2 regions of the Variovorax sp. P1_H2 genome follow, and region 1 is predicted to be linked to the other one. Evidence: riboswitches for the same ligand, from Rfam matches in the RefSeq annotation. Region 1 holds a riboswitch; the other holds the start of a gene.
What was found. A riboswitch is a leader RNA that binds a small molecule or an ion and turns the genes downstream of it on or off. The one in region 1 is predicted to bind S-adenosylhomocysteine.

Region 1 (4,328 bases):
CGTGGGTCGTGAAGCCGACGATGTCGCCGGCATAGGCTTCCTCGACCGCCTCGCGCCGCTGGCTCATGAAGGTCACGACGCTGGTCGGCCGCAGCTCTTTCGCGGTCCGCTGCACGCGCAGCTTCATGCCCGGCGTGTAGCGCCCCGAGGCCATGCGCACGAAGGCGATGCGGTCGCGGTGGTTGGCATCCATGTTGGCCTGCACCTTGAACACCACGCCGGCGAAGTCGCGGTCCTCGGGCTGGATCTCGCGCACCACCGGCTGCCGGTTGACCGTCGTGGTGCTGGTGCGCGGCTGCGGCGGCGGTGCCAGGTCGACCAGCGCGTCGAGCACTTCCATGACGCCGAAATTGTTGACGCCGGAGCCGAAGAACACCGGCGTCTGCTTGCCGGACAGGAAGGCCTCGCGGTCCCAGCTCGGCGAGGCGCCGGTGGCCAGTTCCATGCTCTCCATCGCGTGATCGAACTCGCGGCCGAAGCGCTTGTTCAGTGCCTCGCGGTTGGTCAGCGGGATGGTCTCGAAGTCCTGTGGCAGCTTCTCCTGGCCCGACTCGAACACGGTCATCGCCTGGGTGCGCAGGTTGATGATGCCGCCGAAGGTCTTGCCCTGGCCGACCGGCCAGGTCATCGGCACGCAGGGCATGCCGAGCTCGCGCTCGATCTCGTCGAGCAGCTCGAGCGGCTCGCGCACCTCGCGGTCCATCTTGTTGACGAAGGTGATGATCGGCGTGTCGCGCTGCCGGCAGACCTCGATCAGCCGCCGGGTCTGGGCCTCGACGCCGTTGGCGGCATCGATCACCATCAGCGCCGAGTCGACCGCCGTGAGCACGCGGTAGGTGTCTTCGGAGAAGTCCTTGTGGCCGGGCGTGTCGAGCAGGTTGATGACGTGGTCGCGGTAGACCATCTGCATCACCGACGAGGCGACCGAGATGCCGCGCTGCTTCTCGATCTCCATCCAGTCGGAGGTGGCGTGGCGCGAGGCCTTGCGCGCCTTCACCGAGCCGGCGATCTGGATCGCGCCCGAGAATAGCAGCAGCTTCTCGGTCAGCGTGGTCTTGCCGGCGTCGGGGTGGGAGATGATCGCGAAAGTGCGGCGGCGTTTGGTTTCGGAGGCGAAGTTCATGGTGAACGCGGTGCGCGCTCACGGGCGCGGGCTGCTGGAAGCAAAGCCCGCAATTTTACCGGCCGGGCCGCCGCCGTGCCGGCCGGCCCCTTCGATTCACATCGGCGGCGTGAAGCCGTTGCGGCCCACCAGCACGCTCGAGGCGGTCGGCTTGCCGTCCTTGACCCGGGCCGTGACCACGACCTGGGCGCCCTGAACCACCAGCGCCGCCTGGTCGTCCTGCGCCGGCTTGAAGGCGACGATCGGCGTGCCGCGCGGAACGATCAAGGTCTGTTCGCCGTCCTTGTACCTGAGCACGATCTTCCGTCCGCCGGGCGTCGACGCGGGCGCCGCCGCGAGCGTGGCGACGGTGGCGTTGGTCATCGTGCCGTTGGGCACCGTGTCCCAGGCACGGAAGCCCTCGCCGGTGCCGCGCATGGCTTCCGGAAACACATGGACTTCCACCGCGCGCTGGGTGCCGTCGGGCTGCGGCGTCGCGCCGGCGCCGATGAAGCTGCGGGGCTTGATGTCGCTGAGGCTGATCGGCCGTACTTCGGTGACCCGCATGTCGGTGGTGCGCGCCATCGTGACGACTTCGCCGCTGTGGTCCTTCACGGTCAGCGAATCGGCATCGACATGCGCGATGACGCCACGCACGCGTACCGGCGGCGCATCGGCTTGTGCCGCGGCGCCGGAGGACAGCGCAACCGACGTGACGGCCGCGAGTGAAAGGGCGAGGATTCTGGCTTTGGGCATGGTGGGGATGCGGTGCGGCGGTGATGGGACGGGCAGTCTAGGGCGATCCGCCGGACCCTGCTGGCGGGCCGGCCGCGCGACGCGCTAAAATGCCCCGTTCCGAGGAGCGTTGCAGCGCCGACAGGCGTGAGGCTCGGACCATCATCGCAACCACGCTCACCCGCTGTTCTCGCGGTGAGTCCCTTCCCCGAACGCAGTGGCCACTGTCAAACCTGCTTTGGAGCCAACATGAGCGCTGTTCTCAAACCGTCCCCCGTTTCGACCGCCGACCAGGCGATCGCCGACCTGTCCCTTGCCGCCTGGGGCCGCAAGGAAATCCGCATCGCCGAAACCGAGATGCCCGGCCTGATGGCGATCCGCGAGGAATTCGCCAAGAGCCAGCCGCTCAAGGGCGCGCGCATCACCGGCTCGCTGCACATGACGATCCAGACCGCGGTGCTGATCGAGACGCTGCAGGCGCTCGGCGCCACCGTGCGCTGGGCCTCGTGCAACATCTTCTCGACCCAGGACCACGCCGCCGCCGCCATCGCCGCCGCCGGCACGCCGGTGTTCGCGATCAAGGGCGAGTCGCTGACCGACTACTGGGACTACACCCACGCCATCTTCGACTTCGGCCCCAAGGGCGCGAAGGGCGAAGGCCCGAACATGATCCTCGACGACGGCGGCGACGCCACGCTGCTGATGCACCTGGGCCAGCGCGCCGAGAAGGACCAGAGCGTGCTCGCCAATCCGACCAGCGAAGAAGAGCGCATCCTCTACGCGGCGATCAAGGCCAAGCTGGCGGTCGATGCCACCTGGTACAGCCGCAAGTCGGCCGAGATCATCGGCGTGACCGAGGAAACCACCACCGGCGTGCACCGCCTGAACGAGATGAGCGCCAAGGGCACGCTGCTGTTCCGCGCCATCAACGTCAACGACTCGGTCACCAAGAGCAAGTTCGACAACCTTTACGGTTGCCGCGAATCGCTGGTCGACGGCATCAAGCGCGCCACCGACGTGATGATCGCCGGCAAGGTCGCCTGCGTGGCCGGCTACGGCGACGTCGGCAAGGGCTCGGCCCAGGCCCTGCGCGCGCTGAGCGCCCAGGTCTGGGTGACCGAGATCGACCCGATCAACGCCCTGCAGGCCGCGATGGAAGGCTACAAGGTCGTGACCATGGAGTACGCCGCCGACAAGGCCGACATCTTCGTCACCACCACCGGCAACCGCGACGTGATCCGCCACGAGCACATGGCCGCCATGAAGGACCAGGCGATCGTCTGCAACATCGGCCACTTCGACAACGAGATCGACGTCGCCTCGATCGAGAAGTACGAATGGGAAGAGATCAAGCCGCAGGTCGACCACATCACCTTCCCCGACGGCAAGAAGATCATCCTGCTGGCCAAGGGCCGCCTCGTGAACCTGGGCTGCGGCACGGGCCACCCGAGCTTCGTGATGTCGTCCTCGTTCGCGAACCAGACCATCGCCCAGATCGAGCTCTTCACCAAGCCCGATGCCTACCAGGCCGGCAAGGTCTACGTGCTGCCCAAGCACCTCGACGAGAAGGTCGCGCGCCTGCACCTGAAGAAGGTCGGCGCCATGCTGACCACGCTCACCGACACGCAGGCCGCCTACATCGGCGTCGACAAGAACGGCCCTTACAAGCCGGACACCTACCGCTATTGAGGAGCGCTTTGCGCGCCGATCAATTGCTCGTCGAACGCGGCCTGGCCGCATCCCGCTCGCAGGCCGTGCGGCTGATCGCGGGCGGCCTGCGCTGGCGCGACGGCGCCGACTGGCGCGTCGTCGGCAAGAACCGCGACGAGATCCCCGAGGGCGCCGAGCTCGAGTTGCTCGATGCCGCCGAGGCGCGCTACGTCTCGCGCGGCGGGCTCAAGCTCGAGGGCGCGCTGGCCGCGACCGGCATCGACCCGCGCGGCCGGCGCTGCCTCGACGTCGGCCAGTCGACCGGAGGCTTCACCGACTGCCTGCTGCAGCAGGGCGCCGCGCACGTGGTGGGCGTCGACGTCGGCCATGGCCAGTTGCACGCGCGGGTGCGGGACGATGCGCGCGTGACCGCGATCGAAGGCGTCAACGCCCGCACGCTCGACGCCGCGGCCTGGAGCGCCGAGTCGCCCGAGGACGCGGACTTCGGCCTGATCGTCGGCGACCTGTCCTTCATCTCGCTGACGCTGGTGCTGCCCGCGCTGGTGCCGCTGCTGCAGCCGCAGGGCGAGCTGCTGATGCTGGTCAAGCCGCAGTTCGAGTTGCAGCCGGGGCAGGTCGGCAAGGGCGGCATCGTGCGCGATCCGGCGCTCTACGCCGTGGTCGAGCAGCGACTGCGCGATGCCTGCGCGGCATTGCAGCTGCGCGTCGTGCATTGGCTCGACAGCCCGATCGCCGGCGGCGACGGCAACCGCGAGTTTTTCATTCATGCCGTCCGGGCGGACGGCGAACCAGGAGCCGGCCGTGCGCCTACCGCTCAGCT
Region 2 (4,328 bases), on a different contig from region 1:
CTGGAAGCCCTCCCGGCCGTCCAGGCTGGGGCGTTCGAAGACCAGCGCCAGTTGGGCCCGGCCGCTGTGCAGCAGCGCCAGCGCGTCGGCCTGCGGCGCGGCCAGCACCTCGACCTCAAGCAACGGGTATTCGTCCGCCAGGGCGGCCAATGGGCCGCTCCAGGGCGCCGCCAGCAGCTCGGGGGCGATCGCCAGCGTGAGGCGGTTCTCGAGCCCCCGGGTGAGCGCCAGCGCCTGAACCTGGAGCTGCTTCAACTGCGCCGCCAGCAGGCGCGCCTGCGGTTCGAGCGAACGCGCGGCGGCGGTCGGCTGCGGCTCGCGGCCGCTGCGGTCGAACAGCGCCAGGTCGAGCTCGGCTTCGAGGTTGGCAATGGCCATGCTGACCGCCGAGGGCACCCGGCCCAGTGCCCGCGCCGCGGCGGAGAAGGAGCCGTGGTCGATGACCGCAAGGAACACTTCAACGGTATCGCTGGAAAAACTCATGGCAGCCAATTTATCAATTTTTCTGAAAGAAGATGACTTTATATATCAGCCATATGAACATAAAGTCCAGCTTAAAACCAAGCAACACAGGATCGATTTCATGCAAGGGCTCAAGCGCCGCGTCGTCTACATCAGCCTCTACGAGGGCATCGCCATCGTGGCCGCCAGCGCCGGGCTGGCGCTGATGTCGGGCCAGGGCCTGGGCCATTCGGGCGTGCTGGCGGTCATCGCGTCGGTGATCGCGGTGCTGTGGAACCTCTCGTTCAACGCCCTGTTCGAGCGCTGGGAATCCCGCCAGGTGGTGCGCGGCCGCAGCCTGCGCCGCCGCGTCGCCCATGCGATCGGCTTCGAGGGCGGCCTGGTGGCCTTCCTGGTGCCGGTGTTCGCCTGGTGGCTGGACGTGAGCCTGTGGGAGGCGCTGGTGATGGACCTGGGACTGGTGGTTTTCTTCCTGGTCTACACCTTCGCCTTCAACTGGGCCTTCGACGCCATCTTCGGCTTGCCCGCATCGGCCTCGCTCGTGGCGACCCCCGAGGCCTGTTGACGCAGCGATTTGCCAATCTGAAGGCGGGCTCGGTGCTCTTGGCGGTCACTGTACCGCCGTGCGAGATAGGTGGCCATCTGTAGGAATGATCTGAAAATCTCTTCCCAACGGCGATATCTGGTCGACAACTGGCATTCCGTCACTTCTTTGACAGTTCATGTGCCTATGATGRCCGTGGGCCATTCGCGTTCATTCGATTGAGCGAGTCCATACATAACGCGCATAGGGATGTTGTCGATCCATGAAAAATCCAACAGAAGACGACGCTATAGGCGTATCGGATCGGGAATTTTGCGATCTGATGCTGGGCCTTCGCGACATGGCAGTCCGATTGATCGAGAAGCGAACCCACGAGCTTTTCAGATGGGAGAGTTTTGAGTGTGACCGCGTGGAGCGGTGGTTTGGAAGTGCAGATGAAGAAATGCGCAACTACCTTCGCGCGGGACTGATGAAATGCAAGTTCTTGCTCCAAAGCTTCACGTGCCAGAACTTTGTGCGCTACCTGCCAGATTGGGGCCACAACCTAGGCTGCACTCCGCTTGACAACAATCCCGTTGCCCAAGTTTGCCCCATTGACACTCGAAGTCACACCATCGCAATCAATCGMGGATTTTTTGAACTGCTGCAAATATCGCCGAGTAAAGATTCTCAACTGAGCACGCTGATTCACGAAGTAACTCACTTCCGAGACACTTTCTCATCTGTGGATCTTCGATATGGCCTCAATGCTGCCCGACGGCACACCGGGGTTCCAAAGCTGTCGCGAATCAATGCTGACAACATTGCAGGTTACGTGGTCGATGGAGTGGTCTATGGTGATTAAATCATTGGCTGCATTTGTTTTGTCGGTGATCGTGCCTGCTGTTGTTGCTTGTACTCCCATCCGAAACATGGGTATTCAATTCGAGCGGAACTCCAGCTATATCTCGGCGAGTCAAATTTTCGAGCTTGCAAACTGGATTGCCGACCTTCGGGTCAAATACCCGAACAGGGAAGCCATTTATATCAGCGCCAGCTCAGATATAGAGGAACGCAGTGCAGAGAGCTTGGCGTGGAGGCGAGCTCATGCGGTTCGGCAAGTGATTGATGCCTTGCAATTTGCGGCCGCCGAAATTCATTCACCCAAGGAAGTTGAAGTGGTCAAGGCCGGCTCGTTCGGGCCGGGAAGGCGCAACGACGTCAAACGCGCCGATGTCGAGTTCTTGCCAGGTTGCCCTCATGAATGCGCCTGCCAGCCAGAGGGGTCGTCCTGAAGGCAGAACGACTGCGACAGACTCCACGATCGCGATGGGTTCCCCGATGGAATTTCTTTCTGGAGGTATGACCTGTGGCCCTTCACTCGACGGATGCCGGGCGTGCTTTAACTAGGAACTGTCAGCGCAGCTCAGGGAAGAGACTTTCTCAAGCGTCTCGAAGCAGATTCGAGCGGAGCGCTCAGTGCTGTTCTTCTGGCATGAGCCCCAAGTCGCGGGCCGGCCCGTCCTGCGCGCCGGCACGCATGCGTGGACGACCTGCGCATCATCTAAAATCCGCACTCCCAAGGAGCGTTGCAGCGTCGCCGGCCTTCAGGCCGGCCGCGTCAGGCTTGGGCTTCCAGCCACTGGAGTGCAACGACGCTCGCCTGACCCCGTTTCCACAGGTGAGCCCATGTCCTCCGATCCTTCCTCCGTCGCCGTCCCCCCGATGAAGCTGTCCGGCCTCGAGCCGGTGCAGATCGGCGAGGGCGCGCTGTTCGTCAACATCGGCGAGCGCACCAACGTCACCGGCTCCAAGGCCTTCGCGCGCATGATCCTCAACGGCCAGTTCGAGGAAGCACTGGCGGTCGCGCGCCAGCAGGTCGAGAACGGCGCCCAGGTGATCGACATCAACATGGACGAGGCCATGCTCGACAGCAAGGCCGCGATGGTGCGCTTCCTGAACCTGATCGCGTCCGAGCCCGACATCGCGCGCGTGCCGATCATGGTCGACAGCTCGAAGTGGGAAGTGATCGAGGCCGGCCTGCGCTGCATCCAGGGCAAGGGCATCGTCAACTCGATCAGCATGAAGGAGGGCGAGGACCCCTTCCGCCACCAGGCCCGCCTGCTGCGCCGCTACGGCGCGGCGGCGGTCGTCATGGCCTTCGACGAGAAGGGCCAGGCCGACACCTACGAGCGCAAGATCGAGATCTGCGAGCGCGCCTACCGGATCCTGGTCGACGAGATCGGCTTCCCGCCCGAGGACATCATCTTCGACCCCAACATCTTCGCGATCGCCACCGGCATCGAGGAGCACAACAACTACGCGGTCGACTTCATCAACGCGGTGCGCTGGATCAAGCAGAACTTGGCCGGAGCCAAGGTCTCGGGCGGGGTCTCGAACGTGAGCTTCAGCTTCCGCGGCAACGACCCGGTGCGCGAAGCCATCCACACCGTGTTCCTGTACCACGCGATCCAGGCCGGCATGGACATGGGCATCGTCAACGCCGGCATGGTCGGCGTCTACGACGACCTCGAGGCCGAGCTGCGCGAGCGCGTGGAAGACGTGGTGCTGAACCGCCGCCCCGACGCCGGCGAGCGCCTGGTCGAGGTGGCCGAAACGGCCAGGAGCGGCGCCAAGGACGAGAGCAAGAAGCTCGAATGGCGCGGCACGCCCGAGCACCCGGTGCACGTGAACCAGCGGCTCTCGCATGCGATGGTGCACGGCATCACCGACTTCATCGTCGAGGACACCGAGGAGGCCTACCAGCAGATCCTGGCCAGGGGCGGCCGTCCGCTGCACGTGATCGAAGGGCCGCTGATGGACGGCATGAACATCGTCGGCGACCTGTTCGGCCAGGGCAAGATGTTCCTGCCGCAGGTGGTGAAGTCGGCCCGCGTGATGAAGTCGGCCGTGGCCCACCTGATCCCCTACATCGAGGAAGAGAAGCGCCTGGACGAAGCCGCCGGCCGCGACGTCCGCACCAAGGGCAAGATCATCATCGCCACCGTCAAGGGCGACGTCCACGACATCGGCAAGAACATCGTCACGGTCGTGCTTCAGTGCAACAACTTCGAGGTCGTGAACATGGGCGTGATGGTGCCCTGCCACGAGATCCTGGCGCGCGCCAAGGTCGAGGGGGCCGACATCGTCGGCCTCTCGGGCCTGATCACGCCGAGCCTGGAGGAGATGCAGTACGTGGCCGGCGAGATGCAGAAGGACGATCATTTCCGCATCCGCAAGATCCCGCTGCTGATCGGCGGCGCCACCACCAGCCGCGTGCACACCGCGGTCAAGATCGCGCCGCATTACGAAGGGCCGGTGGTCTACGTGCCCGATGCCTCGC

Region 2: it holds a riboswitch for S-adenosylhomocysteine, as region 1 does, so the genes downstream of both, metH (methionine synthase) here and ahcY (adenosylhomocysteinase) in region 1, are expected to answer to the same signal.

The regions. Positions count from the first base shown of each region.
Region 1 is NZ_JBFUCJ010000008.1:18,475-22,802, forward strand. It holds gene AC1D2E_RS04850 (peptide chain release factor 3) at 1-1,123, opposite strand, end outside; gene AC1D2E_RS04855 (hypothetical protein) at 1,220-1,858, opposite strand; S-adenosyl-L-homocysteine riboswitch at 1,954-2,023, shown strand; gene ahcY (adenosylhomocysteinase) at 2,087-3,526, shown strand; gene AC1D2E_RS04865 (TlyA family RNA methyltransferase) at 3,535-4,328, shown strand, end outside; gene metF (methylenetetrahydrofolate reductase [NAD(P)H]) at 4,310-4,328, shown strand, end outside.
Region 2 is NZ_JBFUCJ010000096.1:1,584-5,911, forward strand. It holds gene AC1D2E_RS26140 (LysR family transcriptional regulator) at 1-483, opposite strand, end outside; gene AC1D2E_RS26145 (PACE efflux transporter) at 584-1,027, shown strand; gene AC1D2E_RS26150 (M35 family metallo-endopeptidase) at 1,449-1,850, shown strand; gene AC1D2E_RS26155 (hypothetical protein) at 1,744-2,280, shown strand; S-adenosyl-L-homocysteine riboswitch at 2,561-2,653, shown strand; gene metH (methionine synthase) at 2,711-4,328, shown strand, end outside.